DNA from 2 places in the Mycobacterium sp. E2462 genome. Region 2 is predicted to be linked to the other one. Evidence: predicted binding sites of a transcription regulator. Region 2 holds the regulator's gene; the other holds the start of a gene.
The links. The regulator LexA, encoded in region 2, represses DNA repair genes until DNA is damaged. The targets are predictions, from matches to a motif close to CGAACANNTGTTCG.
Positions count from the first base shown of each region.

Region 1 (11,251 bases), on a different contig from region 2:
CCGACAACCGGCCGATCGCCTTGCACCACGAGATCGTCACCGTCGCCCAGCGGTGCCCCTCGGTCGACGCCGACCGGCTGGCGGCGGACCTGGACAGCGGCAGCGCCCGCGCCCAGATGATGCGCGACTATCGCGCCCACGCCTCCGACGTCCAGGGCAGCCCGCATTTCTTCCTCGCCGACGGGTCCGACGTCCACAACCCGGGCATCACCCTGCATTGGGTGGGCACCGGCAGCGCAGGCTTCCCGGTCGTCGACCATGACGACCGGGAAGCCATTGCCGAACTCGTCCGCCGCGCGGCCCGACCCGAATAGCTGCGGTGAGTTCGATTGCCGCTCAGGCTGATTCGAGCTGACGCAGATACTCGTGGCACTTGTGGGCGCGCGCCGAGTCCTGCTTCATCACGTCTTCGAAGAACGACGCGACGTCGTCGAGGCCGGCGTTCTTGGCGTCCCGGACGTACTGCCCGTAGTCGTGGCCGGCCTTCAACGTGTGGTACTGCACCGAGATCAGATCGAAGGTGACGTCGTCGAAGCCGGTTTCTCCCGTTGCCATGGTGTGCTCCTCATGAGTGGTGGTGTCGTACGGCCCGCAAATACCCGGTGTGTCGCGGCCAAAACGCTTTCGCGGGAATCGATTTCGCGCCGCCGGCAGCGGTGCGGCACTTCGTTTGGTGGCTAAGTTTGGGCGCCCGCCACCCGGGTAGCCAGGCTTGGATACCCACTGCGCGAAAGGCGGTGCGGCTGATGAATCCCGTGAGCCGTTGCCTGACGACCACGCTCGCGCTCGGCTGCCTGGCAGCGCCCACGCAGGCGGCCGCCGACCCGGGCCCGCGGATCTATCCCGGCATGACCGTCTGGCAGGGGGCGACCCGGTGCGTGGTCGGCTTCGTCGAACCGTCGCTGCGGATCGCAATGACGTCGGGCGGCTGCGACGGCGAATCGCCGGTCACCGACAGCCGCGGGGGCACCGTCGGGTCCGTGGTCGTCGCCCGCCACAACATCACCGGCACCGCCGCGTTGGACGGCTCGTCGCGCGCGGTCGAGTACGAGGCGATCGGCGTGGACCCGGCCGTGGCGGCCGCCGACACGTTGCCCGACGGGCGACGGCTGCGGCTGGATCCCGCGTCGCGGGTTGAGGCCGGCGCGGCGGTCTGCGTGCTGCAGTCCTCCGCGGTGCAGCGGTGCGGCCACGTCACCGCGGTCGGCGGCGGCCGGTTCACCATGGCCGACCTGAGGGCCGAACAGGCCGCCGCAGACGGCGGCTGCGGCCCGGTCTACACCCTGGCCGACGACGGGCGGGCCACCATCGTCGGGCTCTGCGACGGCGCAGACGGCGCGGCGCTGCGCGCCGAGTCGTGGCGGGCCGTCATGCAACAGCTCTTCGTCGACACGCGTGACGCCGGGGCGCCGCAACCGCTCCTTGTCGGGCGCGTCACCGCGCGCTGACCTCGCGGCCCGCGCCGCCGGGCGCGCCGTCGGCCCACGTAGACTCGTCTGGCGGAAGAGCAACAGAAGAGGTGCGGACAGCGATGAGCGGCCATTCCAAGTGGGCCACCACCAAGCACAAGAAAGCCGTCATCGACGCCCGCCGCGGCAAGATGTTCGCCCGGCTGATCAAGAACATCGAGGTCGCGGCCCGCGTCGGCGGCGGTGACCCGGCGGGCAACCCGACCCTCTACGACGCCATTCAGAAGGCCAAGAAGAGCTCGGTCCCCAACGACAACATCGAGAAGGCCCGCAAGCGCGGGGCGGGCGAGGAAGCCGGCGGCGCCGACTGGCAGACCATCACCTATGAGGGTTACGCGCCCAACGGCGTCGCGGTGCTGATCGAGTGCCTGACCGACAACCGCAACCGGGCCGCCAGCGAGGTGCGGGTGGCGATGACCCGCAACGGCGGCACCATGGCCGATCCCGGGTCGGTGGCCTACCTGTTCTCCCGCAAGGGCGTCATCACCCTGGAGAAGAACGGCCTCACCGAGGACGACGTCCTGGCCGCGGTCCTCGACGCCGGCGCCGAGGACGTCACGGACCTGGGCGACAGCTTCGAGATCATCAGCGAGCCCGGTGACCTGGTGGCGGTGCGCACCGCGCTGCAGGAGGCCGGCATCGACTACGACTCCGCGGAGGCGGGGTTCCAACCGTCGGTGACGGTGCCCCTGGACGCCGACGGCGCGCAGAAGGTGATGAAGCTGGTCGACGCGCTGGAGGACAGCGACGACGTGCAGGACGTCTTCACCAACGCCGACATCCCGGACGACATCCTGGCGCAGATCGAGGCGTAACCCCCGGCGTCAGTTGTAGCCGTGGCGCATGTCGTCGACGACGCGCGGGTGCTCCAGCGTCGACGGCTCGAGGTCGCGGGGCGCGACGTCGCCGGCGAACACCGTGGCGGCATCCAGCACCCGCTGGTCGAGGAAGCGCAGCGGGGGAGCGCCGGCCGGCAGCGTCGGAACCGGCGCGGCGCCGGACCGCCGGGCCAGCGCGAATCCCCAGTCCCCGAAGGTCGGCACGTGCACGTGGTACGGGGTGACCGCGCAGCCGGCGGCCCGGATCGTCGACACCGTGCGCCAGAACGCGGTCGGGGTCGAGAAGGGGCTGCCTGACTGCACCACCAACAGCCCGTCGGGCGCCAGTGCGCCGGCCGCCAGGGCGTAGAACTCGGTGGAGTACAGCCGGCCCAGCGCGGGGGTGTCGGGATCGGGAAGGTCGACGATGACCGCGTCGAACCCCGCGGCCGGGCGCAGCTCCGGGTGCGGGGTGCGCAGCCAGCTCATCGCGTCGCCGATCACCAGCCCCACCCGCGGGTTGTCGAGTGCGCCGGCGTTGGCGTCGCGCAACGTGGTGCGGGCGATGTCGATCACCGCGGCGTCGAGTTCGACCTGCACGATCGCGGTGATGCCCGGCTGGCGGAGCAGCTCGCGCGCGGCCAGGCCGTCGCCGCCGCCGAGCACCAGCACCGAGCGCGCGCCGCCGGCGCGGCCCCCGAGCGCCGGGTACACCAGGCTCTCGGTGTAGCGGTACTCGTCGCGGGTGGAGAACTGCAGGCCCCCGTCGAGGTAGAGGCGGGTGTCGTTGTCGCGGCGGGTCACCACGATCTCCTGGTACGCGGTGTGCCGGTAGGCGATGATCGGGTCGGCGTAGAGCCGCTGCCGGCTGGTGGTCTCGATGTCGGCCGAGCACACCAGCAGCGTCGCGAGCACCGCGAGCGCGGCGGTGAGCGCGCACAGCGCGGTGACGAGCTGCCGCGTGGACACCACCCGCCGCAGCAGGAACACCGCCACCACCGCGGCCGCGGCCAGGTTGACGATGCCGGTGGCCGCCGCGCCGCGGATCATGCCGAGCTGCGGCAGCAGCAGGAAGGGCCACACCAGCCCGCCGAGCAGGGCGCCGAGGTAATCGGCGGCGTTGAGGTTGGCCAGCGTGCGGCCGGCGTCGGCCGCGCCCGCCACACGGCCGCGCTGCAGCAGCGTCATCAGCAGCGGCACCTCCGCACCGACCAGCGCCCCGATCAGGGCCGTGCACAGTGCCAGCACCCATGTCGAGCCGTCGCCCTCCAGGAAGGCGAACACCACGTAGAGGGCCGCCGCGGAGAGCCCGCCGACGATGCCGAGCAGCGCCTCGACGGCGACGAAGGTGATGGCCGCCCGCGCCAGCAGCGGCTTGACCAGCAGGGCACCGGCCCCCAGGGCGGCGATGTAGCCCGCCACGATCAGCGAGGTGGCGACGATGCCGCCGCCGTTGAGGCTCGCCGACAGGGTCAGCAGCGCGAGTTCGTAGATGATGCCGCAGGCCGCGCACGCCGCGACGGCGGCCAGCAGGACCGCGCGCCAGCGCGCCGGCGTCCGCTCGGTGGTCATGAGACCGCGGCGGCGGTGACCCCTCCGACGGCGAGCAGGATCAGCGCCACGGCGAAGGACCCCGGGTGCAGCTGCGGTTCGTCGACATGCTCGTGGAAGCTGCCCGGGATTAGCAGGTGCATGGCCAGCAGGGCGATGCCCAGCAGCACGACGCCCATCAGCCCGTATACAGCCACGCCGACCAGCCCCTGACCCAGCTGGCTGTAACTGTCGGTGATCGCGGTGATGATGACGATGGTCAGGGCGATGTACATGGCGCCGGCGACGACGACGGCGTTGGGGCGGCGTTCGACGAACACCAGCTGACGCAGCTTGCCCGGCGTCAGCACGTCCACCGCGTAGAAGCCGACGAGCAGGACGCCCATCCCGACCAGGAAGTACAGGATCGTGGCGACCGCGCCCTTGAGGACGGGGTTGAGGTCGACCGTGCCGATCTCGACGGCGAGGTACATGGTTGTCTCCTTTATCGGTGGTGTGCCGTCACTTGGTTCCGCCGGGCCCGCCCGGGGTGCCGCCGGCGCCGCCCGACGGTGATCCGGGACTGAATCCGGGACCGAGGAAGACGAAGGCGCCGTGGCTGTAGCCGGCGCTGAGCGGCTCGACGCGGATGCTGCACGGATACTGCCCGTCGGGTCCGACGATGACGATGTTGTTGGGGTAGCGCAGGTACTCGGTGCTGTCACTGTCGGCGCGCGCGTCGGGCTCGGCGTAGTCGGCGAGGGTGTCCGCGACGTCGTCGGGCTTGCCGCTGCACTGATATCGGGTGCCGTTCACGTCCCGGGCGTACTGGTGGTAGTGCCCGGCGACGTAGGACGCGACGTTCTTCTGCAGCAGGATGATTCCGAAGACCAGGCACAGCGTGGCCGCCAGCGCCAGCACGCCGGCGATGACGAAGAGCCGGTTGCGGCTCACGGTCGCCACCGGCTCGCGGTGTGCACCACCGTCCCGCCCCCCGACGCCCCGGGGTACAGGTGCCACGTCTGCCAGCGCCAGCCGGGCCCGTCGGGCTCGGCGGCCAGGACGGTCAGCGCGGCGTCGTCGCCGGGAAAGCTGCCGCCCAGCCACCCGGGTTCTGCGGCGCACCGGTCGCGCAGAGTGCGGGCGAGCCGCCGGAAACCGGGCTCGTCGCGGGCCTCGGTGCGCGAGTGCAGGAGGTAGCCGGGGCCGGCGGTGCGCCGCGGCAGATCGGCGCCGGCGCTGCGGGCGGAGCAGGACACCTCCTCGGAGAACCGGCCCGCGGCGTGCTCGACGGCCACCACGTGGGAGGCGCCGAGCACGCCGAGCAGCACGGCGCCGCCGCCCGGGTGCTCGAGGCGGCAGGTGGCCAGCGGCGCGGGGACCGGCGCGTTGAGGGCCAGGCCGAGGCGCTCCCCGGACACGTCCGTGGGGGTCACCGCGAGGTGGTGGAGGGGCACCGGAGCTCCCGCGCCCTACGCGGGGGTGGGCGGCGGCGCCGGATACACGGTCAGCTCGCCCGGCACCACGGGTTTGCCGGTGGAGATCTCCCATGGCATGTCGGGGGCCCACCGTTCGAACGAGAGCAGCGCGGTCTCGTCGGCGTTGGTGCAGTCGACGAACTCCATCTCGCCGCCGGCCGGCAACCCGGTGGTGCCCTCGGTGGTGTAGGAGGCGCGGCCCCGCTCCGACTCGTGGAACGCCACCCCGTCGACGACGTAGGGGTCCCCGGGCCGCAGCCACAGATCCTTGCGGGTCACCCACATGGCCAGCTCGAGGCGCCCGTCGTCCTCCTCGACGCTGAACCAGATCGGCTGTTCGCCGCCCTCGAGCAGGTGTTCCCACCACACGAACGGGCCCTCACGGAAGGTGACCGAGCCGCGGACGATGTAGTCCACGCCGCCGTAGCTGACGATGGCGCCGGGGCCCAGCTGCCGAGGCCCGAACTGCGGTAGCGCGTCGGCGGCCAGCGGGTCCGGTCGGCCGGCCGGCGGGGCCGGGCGCTTGGGCCGCCGCAAAGCGATCACGAGGACCACGATGGACGCGATGAACAGCACGATGGCGACGATGACCAGCAGAGATCCCACGCTACTTGTTCCATCCCGACGAGGCTTGAGCGAACGTGTGGGGCTAAAGCTAACAGCTTTAGCCCGGTCGGGTGCCTAAACCTCGCGACCGGCAATCGGCCGCGTCGCCGCGTGTCCTGCCCGGGCCGGTCACCGCGCGCCGCTAGGGTATCGAACAGCTGTTCTACAGGTGGGAGCCGGAATGCGCGTGATGGGCGTCGATCCCGGGCTGACCCGATGCGGGCTGTCGGTGGTCGAGAGCGGGAGCGGGCGACGCGTGGTCGCCCTGGACGTCGACGTGGTGCGCACCCCGTCGGACGCGCCGCTGGCCGAGCGCCTGCTGCAGCTCAGCGACGCGGTCGAACACTGGCTGGCCACCCACCAGCCGGAGGTCGTCGCCGTCGAGCGGGTGTTCTCCCAGCTCAACGTCTCGACCGCGATGGGCACCGCCCAGGCCGGCGGCGTCGTCGCGCTGGCGGCGGCCAAGCGCGGTATCGCCGTGCACTTCCACACCCCCAGCGAGGTCAAGGCCGCGGTCACCGGCAACGGCGCGGCCGACAAGGCGCAGGTCACCGCGATGGTGACCCGAATCCTGGGGCTGCAGACGAAGCCGACGCCGGCCGACGCGGCGGACGCGCTGGCCCTGGCGATCTGCCACTGCTGGCGGGCCCCGATGATCGCCCGGATGGCGGCGGCCGAGGCGCTGGCCGCGCGGCACCGGCAGGCCTACCGGGCGAAGCTGGACGCCACGCGCAGGGCCGCGCGATGATCGCCTCGGTGCGCGGTGAGGTGCTCGAGGTGGCGCTCGACCACGCGGTGATCGAGGCCGCCGGCGTGGGCTACCGGGTGAACGCGACGCCGTCGACGCTGGCGACCCTGCGGACCGGGACGGAGGCCCGCCTGCTCACCGCGATGATCGTGCGGGAGGACTCGATGACGCTGTACGGCTTCACCGACGCCGACGACCGGGACCTGTTCTCGACGCTGCTGTCCGTCTCCGGCGTCGGTCCCCGGCTGGCGATGGCGACGCTGGCCGTGCACGACGCCGCCGCGCTGCGCCGGGCGCTGCACGACAGCGACGTGACGGCGCTGACCCGGGTGCCGGGGATCGGCAAGCGCGGCGCCGAACGGATGATCGTGGAGCTGCGCGACAAGATCGGCCCGGTGGATGCCGCGGCGGGTGGCGCGGCCGCCCCCACCGTCCGCAACGGCCACGCCGTCCGCGGCCCGGTGGTCGAGGCCCTGGTCGGCCTCGGCTTCGTCGGCAAGCAAGCCGAGGAGGCGACGGACAAGGTGCTCGCCGCCGACCCGGAGGCCACCACCTCCGGCGCCCTGCGCGCCGCCCTGTCCCTGTTGGGCAAGTCGCGATGAGCGAGTTTCCGGACGGCTACGCCGAGCGCGACGTATCGGCGGCTCTGGTCCCCGGGGAGGGGGACATCGACGTCGGCCTGCGCCCCCGGTCGCTGCGCGAGTTCATCGGCCAGCCGCGGGTGCGCGAGCAGTTGCAGCTGGTCATCGAGGGCGCGAAGAACCGGGGCGGCACCCCCGACCACATCCTGCTGTCCGGGCCGCCGGGCCTGGGCAAGACGTCGCTGGCCATGATCATCGCCGCCGAGCTCGGGTCGTCGCTGCGGATGACGTCCGGCCCGGCGTTGGAGCGCGCCGGAGACCTGGCCGCCATGCTGTCGAACCTGGTCGAGCATGACGTCCTGTTCATCGACGAGATCCACCGCATCGCGCGGCCCGCCGAGGAGATGCTGTACCTGGCGATGGAGGACTTCCGGGTCGACGTGGTGGTCGGCAAGGGCCCCGGCGCCACCTCGATACCGCTGGAGGTGGCGCCGTTCACCCTGGTCGGCGCCACCACGCGCTCCGGCGCGCTCACCGGCCCGCTGCGGGACCGGTTCGGGTTCACCGCCCACATGGACTTCTACGAGCCGGCCGAGTTGGAGCGCGTGCTGGCCCGCTCCGCCGGGATCCTGGGCATCGAGGTGGGCGCCGACGCGGCCGAGGAGATCGCCCGGCGCTCGCGCGGCACGCCGCGGATCGCCAACCGGCTGCTGCGCCGGGTCCGCGACTTCGCCGAGGTGCGGGCGGACGGGGTGATCACCCGCGACGTCGCGAAGGCGGCGCTGCAGGTCTATGACGTCGACGAGCTGGGCCTGGACCGGCTGGACCGGGCGGTGTTGTCGGCGCTGACCCGCAGTTTCGGCGGCGGCCCGGTGGGCGTCTCGACGCTGGCGGTGGCGGTGGGGGAGGAGGCCGCCACCGTCGAGGAGGTGTGCGAGCCGTTTCTGGTGCGCGCCGGGATGGTCGCCCGCACGCCGCGCGGGCGGGTGGCCACGGCCCAGGCGTGGACCCACCTGGGCATGGCGCCGCCCGCGGCGGTGACGGCGCTGGGTCAGCCCGGGCTGTTCGAGTAACTCGTGCGAGGAGGATTCCGGTGCTCACTGGCGGTTTGATCGTCGCCGCGCTGGCGGCGTTACTGCACGTCTACATCTTCGTGATGGAATCGTTGACCTGGACCTCGCCGCGCACCCGCGCCACCTTCGGCACCACCGCCGAGGAGGCCGAAACCACCAAGTTGCTGGCCTTCAACCAGGGTTTCTACAACCTGTTCCTCGCGATCGTCACCGGAGTGGGTGTCGCCGCAATCGCGTTGGGACACAACGCCGTCGGGGCGGCGCTCGTCTTCGCCGGCGTCGGCTCGATGGCCGCCGCCGCGGTGGTACTGCTGGCGTCCGCGCGGGACAAGGCCCGCGCCGCGGTGACGCAGGGGGCGTTTCCGGTGCTCGCGATCGTGCTGTTGCTGATCGGTCACATCGCGTAACAGCAGCCTCACCAGCCTCAGTGGCCACGGGCCGGCGCAGCCGCCCAGGTTACTTCTGCAAAGTGCCGGGTAATCAGGCGTCGCCGGAGAACCGCCCGGTATCTAGCGAGGAGATGTCATGAAATACGCAGAGGACGACCGCGCGCGCGGGCTCAGGATGCCTCGATCGCGTGGCGCGGTCAGCGGATTGCTGCTGGTCATCTTGGGGGCGTGGGGGGCGTTGATTCCCTTCGTCGGTCCGCGCTTCAACTTCGCCTACACGCCCGACCGCGACTGGGCGTGGAGCGCCGCCCGCGGCTGGCTCGAGGTGCTGCCCGGCGCCGCCGCCGTGGTGGGCGGCCTCTTGCTGATCCTGGCCGGCCACCGTGCCACCGCGATGGTGGGCGGCTGGCTGGCCGTGCTGGCCGGCGCCTGGTTCGTGGTCGGAAACCAGGTGGCGCCGCTGCTGGGTATCGGCTCGGCCGGCGACCCGATCGCGGCGACCGACCGGAAGCGGGCGGCCCTCGAGCTGTCCTACTTCTCGGGCCTGGGCGCGCTGATCATCCTGCTCGCCGGCATGGCGCTGGCCCGCACGGCCGTGCGGTTGGCGCGTGACGTGCAACCCGTGGCGGCGGCTCCGGCCGTCGAGCCGTACCGTGAGGCCAACTACGAGCCGTCGGAGGTGTCCTCGAGCGCGTTGACCCGGCCGCGGGTTCCGGCCGCCGAGGTGGCCGAGCCCGAGCCGCCCAAGCGGGGCTGGCGGCGCCAGCGCACGCCCGCGACGGCCAGTGGCGGCAACGCCTCCTACCTGCGGTGGCCGCACCCGCAACGCTGATCACCGTCGGAAAGACGAATCGCCCAGCCCCCGCGGGGGCTGGGCGATTCGCGTTGCGCGGTCAGAGCAGGCCGAGCAGCTCCAGGTTGGTGATGTACTGGACGATCACCGGCGCGGACACGTGCGGGATGTCCTTATCCGGCCCGATCTTTGCCTCCTGCACCGCGGCGCGGAAGCGGTCCGTCGGCGCCATCGACCCGGTGATCGGCTTTTCCGGGTGCTGGTAGTTGTGCAGCAGCGGCAGCAACGAGTACTGGCGTTGCCGGTCCGGGAGGGCCCGCATCGCGCCCTCGAACCGCTGCAGCCACTCGCCGTAGTCGGCGATGCGCTGGATCGAGTAGCCGGCCTCCACCAGCCAGTCGACGTACTCGTCGAGCCCGATGCCGTCGTCGTAGGGGTTCATGACGTGGTAGGTCTGGAACCCCGCGACCCCGTCGAGGGCCTGCGCCCCCAGCGTGGAGATCGCCGCGGCGATGAACTCGACCGGCAGGCCGTCGTAGTGTGACCGCTGCCGGTTGCCCTGGGCGTCCAGCTCGTAGAACGAGCCGGGCGCGATCCCGGTGGCGACCAGGCTCAACATCAGCCGGGTGAACATGTCCGGCAGGTTGAGCTGTCCGGCGTAGCTGGTGTCGGCCAGGATCATGTCGCAGCGGAACACCGCGACCGGCAGCCCGCACAGGTCGTTGGCCTCACGCAGCAGCACCTCGCCGGCCCACTTGCTGTTGCCGTAGCCGTTGGCGTAGTTGTCGTTGATCGCGCGGGTGGCGCTGATCTGCCGGATGTCGGCGTCTTCGACGAACTCGCCCGGCTTGATCTGGTCGCCGACGCCGATCGTCGACACGTAGGTGTACGGCTTGAGTTTGCTGGTCAGCGCGACGCGGATCAGCTCGGCCGTGCCCAGCGCGTTCGGCCCGAACAGCTCGCTGTACGGCAGCACGTGGTTGACCAGGGCCGCCGGGTCGACGATCAGGTCGACCGTGTCGGCCAGCCGCTGCCACGTCTGGGAGTCCAGGCCGAGGTTGGCCTCGCCCTTGTCACCGGCGATCACCTCGAGGTGGTCGGCAGCCAGCTTGCGGTAGTGCTCCAGCAGCCTGGGGTCCCCGCTGTCGAAGGTCTTGTCGAGCCGGGCCCGGGCCTCCGCGTCGCTTTTCGCGCGGACCAGCGCAATCACCTTGCCGTCGACGAGGTCCATCCGCTCGAGCCACTCCAGCGCCAGGTAGCGCCCCAGGAAGCCGGTCGCGCCGGTGAGCAGCACGGTCCGCACCTCGGCGGCGGGCTTGGGCAGGTTCGGCGCGGCGCTCAGGGTGGCCTCGTCGAGGAACTTGTCCAACGTCAGGTCGCTGGCGTGCACCGTGGTGGCGCCCCGGCCGTGCACGGCCGCGAACGTGGGCCGCTTGGTGCCCTGCCGCTCGGCCTCGATGTAGTTCGCGATCGCCTGCAGGTCGTTGGCCGGGCTGACGATCACGCCCACCGGCACGTCGACGTCGAAGATCTCGCGCAGCAGGTTGCCGAACGTCAACGCCGACAGTGAGTCACCACCGAGGTCGGTGAAGTGCGCGTCGGGCGTCAGCTCGGAGGTCGCGGTGCCCAGCATGGCGGCCGCGGCCCGGCTGATGGTCTGCAGCACCGGCGCGTCCGCGCCGCTACGGCGCAGCTCGGCCAGCTCGTTGGCCTGGCCCTCGGCGAGCTTGGCGTAGAGCTCCTCGAGGCGGTCGCCGTAGTGCGCC
Region 1 covers NZ_LZKC01000011.1:4,023-15,273, reverse strand. The annotation lists gene A5714_RS00355 (DsbA family protein) at 1-314, shown strand, start outside; gene A5714_RS00350 (acyl carrier protein) at 337-555, opposite strand; gene A5714_RS00345 (hypothetical protein) at 747-1,448, shown strand; gene A5714_RS00340 (YebC/PmpR family DNA-binding transcriptional regulator) at 1,532-2,284, shown strand; gene A5714_RS00335 (polyamine aminopropyltransferase) at 2,294-3,859, opposite strand; gene A5714_RS00330 (DUF350 domain-containing protein) at 3,856-4,311, opposite strand; gene A5714_RS00325 (DUF4247 domain-containing protein) at 4,340-4,771, opposite strand; gene A5714_RS00320 (DUF2617 family protein) at 4,768-5,274, opposite strand; gene A5714_RS00315 (DUF4178 domain-containing protein) at 5,290-5,901, opposite strand; gene ruvC (crossover junction endodeoxyribonuclease RuvC) at 6,083-6,649, shown strand; gene ruvA (Holliday junction branch migration protein RuvA) at 6,646-7,251, shown strand; gene ruvB (Holliday junction branch migration DNA helicase RuvB) at 7,248-8,303, shown strand; gene A5714_RS00295 (DUF1304 domain-containing protein) at 8,324-8,710, shown strand; gene A5714_RS00290 (hypothetical protein) at 8,829-9,524, shown strand; gene car (carboxylic acid reductase) at 9,586-11,251, opposite strand, start outside.
Region 1: a site for LexA is predicted at 6,053-6,066, ahead of ruvC (crossover junction endodeoxyribonuclease RuvC). Genes of this name have one in related genera too.

Region 2 (11,251 bases):
ACTCGCGCGCGCCACGGCGCCGGCGTCGGTTTGCTGGTCGAACGCCCGCGGGGCGTGCGGCCGCCCCGCCGGATTACCGTTACGCCAAGCCGCGTTTCACAGGCAGGACGCGAAGTGAGTTCGCTGTGCAATATCGATGTCCCCTGATTCGGGGGACACTTGGTAGGGCACCCTGGAGAAACCCCCGACAGGAGGCAAACCCACGATGGCTCACCACCAGGACCCGGACGACAGCTACTACCAGCCCGGTCAGGCCGGCATGTACGAGCTCGAGCTGCCGGCGCCGCACTTGTCGGCGGCCGACGGCCGCGGCCCGGTGCTGGTGCACGCCCTGGAGGGCTTTTCCGATGCCGGCCACGCCATCCGGCTGGCCGCCACCCACCTCAAGGCCGTGCTGGAGGGCGAGTTGGTCGCGTCGTTCGCCATCGATGAATTGCTGGACTACCGGTCGCGGCGGCCGTTGATGACGTTCAAGACCGATCACTTCACCAGCTACGACGACCCGGAGTTGAATTTGTACGCGTTCCGGGACACCGTCGGCACCCCGTTCCTGTTGCTGGCCGGCATGGAGCCGGACCTGAAGTGGGAACGCTTCATCACCGCCGTGCGGCTGCTGGCCGAGCGGCTCAACGTGCGGCAGACGATCGGCCTGGGCACGGTGCCCATGGCCGTGCCCCACACGCGCCCGATCACGATGACCGCGCACTCCAACAATCCCGAGCTGATCGCCAACTTCCAGCCGTGGATCTCCGAAATCCAGGTCCCCGGCAGCGCGTCGAACCTGCTGGAGTACCGGATGGCTCAGCACGGCCACGAGGTGGTCGGCTTCACCGTCCACGTGCCGCACTACCTCACCCAGACCGACTACCCGGCCGCCGCCGAGGCGCTGCTCGCCCAGGTCGCCAAGACCGCCTCGCTGGAACTGCCCCTGATGGCGCTGACCGAGGCGGCCGCCGTGATCCGCGCGAAGGTCGACGAGCAGGTCGAGGCGAGCGCCGAGGTCGCTCAAGTGGTGACCGCGCTGGAGCGCCAGTACGATGCCTTCATCGACGCTCAAGAAAACAGATCGTTACTAACGCACGACGAGGATCTGCCCAGCGGCGACGAGCTTGGCGCGGAGTTCGAGCGATTCCTGGCCCAGCAGGCAGAGAAGAAGTTCGACGACGACGACAGGCCTGACCCGCCCCGCCCTTAGCCCGGCCCGCTCTGCGCCCGGCCCGACAGCAAGGTTGGCGATATGACCGAGCGGAAGCGCAACAGCACGCTCCGCCCGGTGCGTGAAGTGACCGCACCCCGGCTGGAATTCCGCACCATCCACGGCTACCGGCGGGCCTACCGGATCGCGGGTTCCGGGCCGGCGATCCTGTTGATCCACGGCATCGGCGACAACTCCACCACGTGGAACGCGGTGCAGGCCAAGCTCGCCCAGCGGTTCACGGTCATCGCGCCGGACCTGTTGGGCCACGGGAAGTCTGACAAGCCACGGGCCGACTACTCGGTGGCCGCCTACGCCAACGGAATGCGGGACCTGCTCAGCGTCCTGGACATCGAACGGGTGACCATCGTCGGTCATTCCCTGGGCGGCGGCGTGGCCATGCAATTCGCCTACCAGTTCCCGCATCTGGTGGAGCGGCTCATCCTGGTGGGCACCGGCGGGGTCACCAAGGACGTCAACGTCGTGTTCCGCTGGGCCTCGCTGCCGCTGGGCAGCGAAGCCTTGGCGCTGCTGCGCCTGCCCCTGGTGCTGCCGGCCGTACAGATCACGGGCCGCGTGCTCGGCATGGCGTTGGGCAGCACGGGCCTGGGCCGCGACCTGCCCAACGTCCTGCGGATCCTCGACGACCTGCCGGAGCCGACCGCCTCGGCGGCGTTCAGCCGCACCCTGCGGGCCGTGGTCGACTGGCGGGGCCAGATCGTGACCATGCTCGACCGGTGCTACCTCACCGAGGCCATCCCGGTGCAAATCGTCTGGGGCAGCAAAGATGTGGTGGTCCCCGTCCGGCACGCGTGGATGGCGCACGCCGCAATGCCGGGGTCGCGCCTGGAGATCTTCGAGGGCTCCGGCCACTTCCCCTTCCACGACGACCCGGCCCGCTTCCTCGATGTCGTCGAACGCTTCATCGACAGCACCCAACCGGGTGAATACGACCAGGCCGCCCTGCGCCAGTTGTTGCGCACCGGCGGCGGCGAAAAGGCCGTCACCGGCCCCGCTCCCACGCGCGTCGCGGTGTTGAGCGCGATGGGCTCCGACGAACGCAGCGCCACCTGACGCGCGCCACGTCGCGGGTCGTACAGTCGCGGCATGGCCATCGACGTGACGGTTTTGCGGGTCTTCACCGATTTCGAAGGTAACCACGGCAACCCGCTCGGCGTGGTCGACGCGCGCCAGGTCGAGCCCCGCGATCGGCAGCGGCTGGCGACCCGATTGGGTTTCAGCGAAACGATTTTCGTGGAGGTACCCGCCGCGGGCGCGACGACCGCGCACGCCGTGATCCACACGCCGCGAACCGAGCTGCCGTTCGCCGGGCACCCGACCGTGGGCGCCGCGTGGTGGCTGCGCGAGACCGGCGCACCGATCAACACGTTAAGCATCCCGGCCGGTGTGGTTCAGGTCAGCCACGGCGTGGGTGCGCGCGGTGACGGCACCGGGATCAGCGCCCGATCGGAATGGGCACCGGAATTCGCCCTGCACGAATTCGATTCTGCAACAGCCCTTTTCGACGCCGACCCGGCTGATTTCACCGACGACACCTCGCATTACCTGTGGACGTGGACCGACCGGGCCGCGGGCGCGGTACGCAGCCGCATGTTCGCCGCGAATCTCGGCGTGACCGAGGACGAGGCGACCGGCTCGGCGGCCATGCGGATCACCGACTACCTGAGCCGGGATCTTTTCATCACCCAAGGCAAGGGGTCGGTCATCGAAACCACCTGGAACGCCGAGGGCTGGGTGGGAGTCACCGGGCGGGTGGTCAATGACGGTGTGCGCCAAGTCAACTGACGCGCCGACCGTCGCTCAGCGCTGCCGGTGCAGCACCGCGGCGAGGTGGTCCTGCAGCGGTTGCCCGACCCCGCCCATCTGCACCGTGTAGGACAGCTCGTCGCCGGCGAGGCGCAGCGAACGGCCCACGGCGGTCACCTCTTTGGCCGTCGGCGACAGGCCAATGGTCGCGGTCGCCGTCGCGATGTCGATCACGTCGCCGGCGCGCGAATAGGTGCCGACCTCGATTTCGGTGATGCCGCTCGGGTGGGCCAGCACCCACTCGACGCGTCCGGGCCGCGGCACGCGAAGGTATCCGGTTTCGGCGTGCAGCGGCGTGCCGTCGGCGACCGCCCGGGTCTTCTGGCCGTAGGCCAAAAACGGTTTACCGACGTGGCCGAACACCACTTCTTCGTCGTAGTCGAAGGGCTCGATGGTCGGATACTTCCCCGACCCCCGACCGGCCCAGGCGCCCAGCAGCGGGGCGAGCTCCGCCAGATCGGGATGCAGTTCGACGGGCATGGGTCCTCAGCCTAGACCTCAGCCCGGCGTCGAGACCTTCCGATGTTCGCGCAGCGCCTGGATCTCGCGCTCGAAGTCGGCGGCGGACGAAAACGAGCGGTACACCGACGCGAACCGCAGGTAGGCCACCTCGTCGAGGTCACGCAGCGGACCGAGGATGGCCAGCCCGACCTCGTGACTGGGCACCTCGGGTGAACCCGCCGCACGCACGGTGTCCTCGACCTGCTGGGCCAGTAGGTTCAGCGCGTCGTCGTCGACCTGTCGGCCCTGGCACGCCCGGCGCACGCCACTGATCACCTTTTCCCTACTGAAGGGTTCGGTGACGCCGCTGCGCTTGACGACGGCCAGCACCGCGGATTCGACGGTGGTGAAACGGCGGCCGCACTCCGGGCAGGAGCGGCGGCGGCGGATGGCCTGCCCCTCGTCGGTCTCCCGCGAGTCGATCACTCGCGAGTCGGGGTGCCGGCAGAACGGACAATGCATGACCGCTCCTTTGATGTGCCGACGACCGGGGACCGCAGAGCTTCGAGCCTACCCGCGCCCTGACCTGCGCGGCGAATGGAGGCGTCGGGCGCGGGCGGGCGCGGCGCGGCGGGCAACGCGGGCGACGGGCATGGCCGGATTCAGCCGATGGGGGCGATCAGCGTCTGGCCGGCGACCAGGCTCGGCGAGTTCAAGTCGTTGAGTTCGCGGATCCGCTGGGCGACCTGACCGGTCGGCGCGTCGGGCGCCACCCGGTGGGCGACGTCTTGCAGGGACTCCCCCGCTTCGACCTTGACGACAGCGAGACGGTTGGGGACGTGGGCGGTTGCGGCGGTGGACTCGCCGTTTAGCGCTTGCCCGACGTTGGCGACCAGGCCCAGCCAGAGGGTGATCGCGCCGGCGCCGAGCGCCAGTCCGATGGTGGTCAGCCAGGTGACGGCGCGCTTGCGGTGCGGGGCGCGTGACATCGCGACCCCGGTTCCGTAGTACCGCGTCGCCTGGCCCGCGGGCCGCGACGGGCCGGGGCGGCGGGAGCGGGCCGCCACGCCGACGTGGCCGTAGCGAGGGTCGTGCACAGGCCCGTTGATCGGACGACGCGCGCTACTGGGGCGCTGCGAGACTGTGTGGACGATTGTCATCTTGCGTTCCTCCGGTCAACTGATCCTCGCTCGTGCGTTCGACAGTATCGCTCGTGTGTTCGATAACCGAACATTTGAGCGAAGCGTGTCGCACGCGAGCAAAACGCTAGACCACGCCACCGACAACCCGCTGTCGGTCGTTAGCACTGGCATGAGGCTCAAATACCCGATTGTCCGAAGAGTTACACATTTGTGATTACCGACTTCAGCGGCGTTTTGTTCCCGGAGGCCGCACTCCGACACGCTAGTCGAACACATGTTTGATTCTTGTCGGCGGTGCGGCTACATTCAGTGCCATGAGCGACAGCAACGACACCTCAGCGGCCGATCCCGCCGTTCGACTGCAGTCTGTGGACTCCTCGCTGACCGAGCGGCAGCGCACCATCCTCAACGTCATCCGCACCTCGGTCACCACCCGCGGCTACCCGCCCAGCATCCGGGAGATCGGGGACGCCGTCGGCCTCACCTCGACCTCGTCGGTCGCCCACCAGCTGCGCACCCTGGAACGTAAGGGTTATCTGCGACGCGACCCCAACCGGCCCCGCGCGGTAGACGTCCGCGGCGCCGACGAGGACGTGGTGGCGCCCGCGACCGAGGTCGCCGGGTCGGACGCGCTGCCCGAACCCACCTTCGTGCCGGTGCTCGGTCGCATCGCCGCGGGCGGGCCGATCCTCGCCGAGGAGGCCGTCGAGGACGTCTTCCCGTTGCCGCGTGAACTGGTCGGCGAGGGCACCCTGTTCCTGCTGAAGGTGGTTGGCGACTCGATGGTGGAGGCCGCGATCTGCGACGGCGACTGGGTGGTGGTGCGCCAGCAGAACGTGGCCGACAACGGCGACATCGTCGCGGCGATGCTCGACGGTGAAGCCACCGTCAAGACGTTCAAGCGGGCCGGCGGCCAGGTGTGGCTCATGCCGCACAACCCCGCGTTCGACCCGATCCCGGGCAACGACGCGACCGTGCTCGGCAAGGTCGTGACGGTCATCCGCAAGGTTTGATGCCGCGGGTCAGTCCGCGCGGGTGAATCCGTTCGCCTCGGCGACTTCCTCGCTGGCCAACCAGATCTCGGCGAGCGTGTCCTGGTACAGGTCGCTGCCTGGCGTGTAGTACAGCCCGAAGCGGGCGCTCGCCTTGATCGGGTATCCGTCGGGCACCTGGTACGGGTCGTCCAGGGGCAGGTGAATGGTCGGCCGGCCGCTCGCCGCGGGCCGGCTTCCGTTCACGTCGTCGTCGGTGTCGGCGGCCGCGTGCCGCCCCGCCCGGCGCGCTCCGCCGGAGGCCGCGGCCGCACCGGCTGCCACGGCCTCCGGCGGGGCGCCGCCGTGCGACGAACCTTGGTCCGCGGATGCGGCCGGCCCGTCCGCATAGTCGGCGTCGTGCGGCGCGCTGGGTTCGGCCGCGTCGAGGTACTCCCCCGGTTCGCCGACGGCATCCTCCGGCACCACGTCGGCGTACTCGTCGCCGTACTGGTCGGCATACTCGTCGCCGTGCTGGTCGGAGTGGTCGTCGGGCTCGCGCGCCTCGTCGGGATAGCCGGCCTCGTCAAAGGGGTCCTCGGCGTACCCGGCCTGGTCGTAATCGGCCTGGCCGTAGCCCTCGTCGTAACCGGCCTGCGCCAGCATCGCTTCGGACGGGACCGGGAAGTGGTCGGTGTCGACGGCGTCGGGATCCTCGTCGTCGCGCCCGTAGTCGTCGTCACCGAACCCGCCGCGCCGCCAACCGACCCGCGCGGGCTCCGCGTCCTGCGGCGCGCCGAGCGCGTAGTGCTCGTCGGGGGCGTCCTCGGGCCCCCAGTGCGGGTCGGCGCCGTCGTACCCTGGCGCGTACCCGGCCCCGACCGGGGCGGCGCGGCGCCGGCGCCGCCATCCGACCGCCAGCACCGCCGACACCACCAACAGGACGAGCACCGGCACCCCGGCCAGCAGCCACCACCAGTTCCACTCGGCCTTCTTGGCGCTGGGCGGCAGGACCGACCCGCTCGGCTGGTTCTGACCGGAGATCTGCAGCCCGGACAACAGCGGCGCCAGGTTGGCCGGTTCCGTGCTGAAAGTGTTCTTCGCCCGGTTCCAGGACACCTTGCCGCCCGAGAACTGTTGGGTGATCACGTCGCCGTCGACGGTCTGGTCGGCGACGGGCGCGCCCAGTTTTCCGGTCGGGCCGCGCAGCTTGTCCCAGGCCGCCTTCATCGCGCCGCGCACGACGAACGCGCCGTGGTCGGAGGTCCAGAAGATCACCGGCTTGTCGGCGGCCGAGAAGGTGGCGATCCGGCTGGACGGCGGCAGGCCGCCGTCGGACTCGTTGGCGACGGGGAACCCGAGCCCGCTGCCCGCCGGGCCGCCCAGCTGCTCGTACTTGCCCAGGATGTCGTTCTCGATGGCGTTGGCACCGGTGGCGGCGTTGAAGAAGACCTTGCCGCCGGCGAAGTTCTGGACGATGCCATCGCCGCCGACGGGGTACTGGGCGCCCTGCTTGGCGCCCAACGGGCCGCCCGCCCCGCCGGCCGCGCGCCACGCCATGTTGATCGCCACGGTCGGGTCGATGGCGACCTGCAGGCCCTTCAACTGGTCGGCCAAGGCGGGCGGATCGGTGGTGAACTGCTTGGTCTCGCGGTTCCAGGACACCTGGCCACCGGAGAACTTCTGCGACGACACCTCGCCGCTGTAGGTCTCGTCACCGACCGGGACGCCCAGCACACCGCCGGAGCTGCCGAGCTTGTCCCAGGCCGAGTTGATCGCTCCGCGCACCACGAACGCGCCGTGCTCGGGCGTCCAATAGATCACCGGCTTGTCGCTGGCGGAAAAGGTGCTCACCCGGCTGTCGGGCCCGGCCAGGCCGGGCACCTCGTTGATGGCGGGGAATCCCAGGTCGCTGCTGACGGGGCCGCCGAGCGACTCGTACTTGTCCAGGATCGGCCCGTACATGAACTTGGCGCCGGTCGCGGGGGTGAAGAACATCTTGCCGCCGTCGAAGTCACAGGCGAAGCCGTCGGCCACCGGGTACACGTCGCCCTTGCGGGCGCCCAGCGGGGATCCGTCACCGCCGGCCTTGTCCCAGGCGGCCATGATCGCGGCCTCGGCGTCGCCGATGGGGCTCGCCCCGGCGGCCGGCGCAAGCAATACGGCGGCGAGCGCTGCGGTCGTCAAGCTGACGCACACACTCCCGATCAGCCTGCGCATGTGACCCCTCTGCCCAACACCTAGCCTCCCAGCCGACGGACGCCCCTATCTGCGACGATGCCGTACTTCCGTCCGGCGCGCGGGCCGTGCTCGTGCCAGGTAGCTACCCCCTGACGATCCGCGTATATCACCGGGCTCGCATAACTTTGCTCCAGCGAAGAAGAAATGCGAAGTCAAATGACGAATTTTATAAGAATGGAGACCCCGCCGATGTCGAAATGATGCGCACCGATCGCCGAATCGCAGCCAAATACGGTCCCGTTCGTGCTGCGGCGGCGTTATCGTGGCGCCCGACGCCGCAGGTCCTCAACCGCCGAACGGGCGGCCCGCGACAGCGCGGGTGACACGGGCCCGCCACAGCACAACGCGCCGCGGCGGCGGCCGATGCCGTTGTCCGGCAGCGGTTCTACCGGTCGCCCGGGTCAGGCCCCGAGGCTGCGACCGATGATCTCCTTCATGATCTCGGTGGTGCCGCCATAGATGGTCTGCACCCGGGCGTCGAGATAGGCACGCGCAACGGGGTATTCGCGCATGTAGCCGTAGCCGCCGTGCAGTTGCAGGCACCGGTCGATCAGGTGCACCTGCTTTTCGGTGCTGTACCACTTGGCCATTGCGGCCTGCTCGGCCGTCAGCTTCTTGTCCAGGTGCAACCGGATGAACTCGTCGACCATGACGCGCACCACGGTCGCCTCGGTGGCAAGCTCGGCCAGCACGAATCGGGTGTTCTGGAAGCTGCCGATCGGCTTGCCGAAAGCCTTGCGCTCCTTGGTGTATTGCAGCGTCTGCTCGAGCGTCTGCTCCATGGCGGCGGCCGCCATGATGGCGATCGAGATGCGCTCCTGCGGCAGGTTCTGCATGAGGTAGATGAACCCCATACCCTCTTGGCCCAGCAGGTTTTCGGCGGGCACGTGCACGTCGGTGAACGACAGCTCGGCCGTGTCCTGCGCGTCCAGGCCGATCTTGTCCAGGTGACGGCCGCGCTCGAAACCCTGCATGCCGCGCTCGACGACGAGCAGCGAGAACCCTTGCGCACCCTTGTCGGGATCTGTTTGGGCCACCACGATCACCAGGTCGGCGTTGATTCCGTTGGTGATGAAAGTCTTTGCCCCGTTGAGCACATAGTGGTCGCCGTGGGCGACCGCGCGGGTCTTGATGCCCTGCAAGTCGCTGCCGGTGCCCGGCTCGGTCATCGCGATCGCGGTGATCAGCTCGCCGGTGCAGAACTTGGGCAGCCAGCGCTGCTTCTGCTCCTCGGTGGCCAGCTCCAGCAGGTAGGGCGCGACGATGTCGTTGTGCAACCCGAAACCGATCCCGCTGAAACGGCCCCGCGTCGTCTCCTCGGTGATGATGGTGTTGTAGCGGAAGTCGCCGTCTCCCCCGCCGCCGTACTCCTCGGGAACCGCCATGCCCAGGAAGCCCTGCTTTCCGGCCTCCAGCCAGACACCGCGGTCGACGATCTTCGCCTTCTCCCACTCGTCGTGATACGGCGCGACGTGCCGTTCGAGGAACGACCGGTAGGACTCGCGGAACAGCTCGTGCTCCGACTCGAAAAGAGTGCGCTGGTATTTGATGGCACTGCTCATTGAAGGACCTCCGGCGAGTGGGTTGGCTGCCGCCCAACATATACCAACCAGACGGTTGGTCGGCGCGCGGCTGGGTGCCGCCCGGGGGTCGCGGTGCGTCGAACGGCGACGGGGTCAGCCGGCAGCAAACTCGCGCAGGCGCCCGGCGAGCGCGACGGGGACCCGCGCCTTGATCCGGGTGCCCTCGGCGCAGTGCTCCTCCTGCTGGATGCGCCCGTCGGCGTGCAGCCGCGCCACCAGATCACCCCTGTCGTACGGGATCACGACGTCGACGGCGGCGTCGGCGGGCACGGCGAGCTCCGCGATCCGGCGCCGCAACGCGTCGATGCCCTCGCCGGTGTGCGCCGACACGAACATCGCGCCGGGCAACGCGTGCCGCAGCTTGGCCAGCGTCAGGTCGCTGGCCGCGTCCACCTTGTTCACCACCACCAACTCCTGGGGCGCGTCGCTTCCGTCGGCGCCGTAGTCGGCGAGCACCTCGGTGACGACCTGGCGCACGGCGTTGATCTGGGCCAACGGGTGGGCGTCGGAGCCGTCGACCACGTGCACCAGCACGTCCGCGTCGGCGACCTCCTCCAAAGTGGAGCGGAACGCCTCGACCAGTTGGGTCGGCAGGTGCCGGACGAAGCCGACGGTGTCGGTCAGGACGAACGGGCGGCCGTCGGCGAATTCGGCCCGCCGGGTGGTGGGTTCCAGGGTGGCGAACAGCGCGTCCTGCACCAGGACACCCGCGCCGGTGAGCGCGTTGAGCAGGCTCGACTTGCCCGCGTTGGTGTAGCCGACGATGGCGACGGCCGGCAGGTCGGCGTGCAGGCGGCGGCTGCGCTGGGTGTCGCGCACCTGTTTCATGTCCTTGATCTCGCGGCGCAGCTTGGCCATCCGCTCGCGGATGCGGCGCCGGTCGGTCTCGATCTTGGTCTCACCGGGGCCGCGCAGGCCCACGCCGCCGCCGCTGCCGCCGGCCCGGCCGCCGGCCTGCCGGGACATCGACTCACCCCAGCCGCGCAGGCGCGGCAGCATGTACTCCATCTGGGCGAGCGAGACCTGCGCCTTGCCTTCCCGGCTGGTGGCGTGCTGGGCGAAAATGTCCAGGATCAGGGCGGTGCGGTCGATGACCTTGACCTTGACCGCCTTCTCCAGCGCGGTCAGCTGCGCGGGCGACAGCTCGCCGTCGCAGATGACGGTGTCAGCGCCGGTCGCCAGGACCACCGCGCGCAGCTCCTGGGCCTTGCCGGAGCCGATGTAGGTGGACGGGTCGGGCTTGTCGCGGCGCTGGATCAGACCCTCCAGCACCTGGGAGCCGGCGGTCTCGGCGAGGGCCGCCAACTCGGCCATGCTGGCCTGGCTGTCCGCGGCGGTGCCGTCGGTCCACACGCCCACCAGCACGACCCGCTCGAGGCGCAGCTGGCGGTATTCGACTTCGGAGACGTCGGTGAGTTCGGTGGACAGGCCCGCGACGCGGCGTAGCGCGGACCGGTCTTCGAGGGCGAGTTCGCCCGTACTGGGCTCGGGATCGCGATGTTCGGGATACGTCATAGGCAATATCCGATGATGCACGCGAAAACGCCGACGCGCACCCCGATTAACGTTGCTGGGACCACCACTGCTCGCTGATCTCTCCGTTGGCGACCAACACCGAGGGGCCCCGCAGGTAGCTGGTGTCGTCGGTGACGGTGACGTCGACCTCGCCGCCCGGCACCCGGACCGTGAGGGTGCCGGTGGCGGCACCACCGCCGATGAGGGCCGCGACCGCGGCCGCGACCGTGCCGGTGCCGCAGGAGCGGGTTTCCCCGACGCCGCGCTCGTGCACCCGCATGTGCACCACCCCGCCGGCCGCCGCGGTGACGATCTCGACGTTGACGCCGTCGGGGA
Region 2 covers NZ_LZKC01000355.1:4,487-15,737, reverse strand. The annotation lists gene A5714_RS18580 (proteasome assembly chaperone family protein) at 206-1,195, shown strand; gene A5714_RS18575 (alpha/beta fold hydrolase) at 1,238-2,269, shown strand; gene A5714_RS18570 (PhzF family phenazine biosynthesis protein) at 2,303-3,001, shown strand; gene A5714_RS18565 (peroxynitrite isomerase) at 3,017-3,502, opposite strand; gene nrdR (transcriptional regulator NrdR) at 3,521-3,985, opposite strand; gene A5714_RS18555 (LysM peptidoglycan-binding domain-containing protein) at 4,126-4,623, opposite strand; gene lexA (transcriptional repressor LexA) at 4,920-5,618, shown strand; gene A5714_RS18545 (LGFP repeat-containing protein) at 5,628-7,796, opposite strand; gene A5714_RS18540 (acyl-CoA dehydrogenase family protein) at 8,219-9,379, opposite strand; gene hflX (GTPase HflX) at 9,494-10,915, opposite strand; gene dapF (diaminopimelate epimerase) at 10,962-11,251, opposite strand, start outside.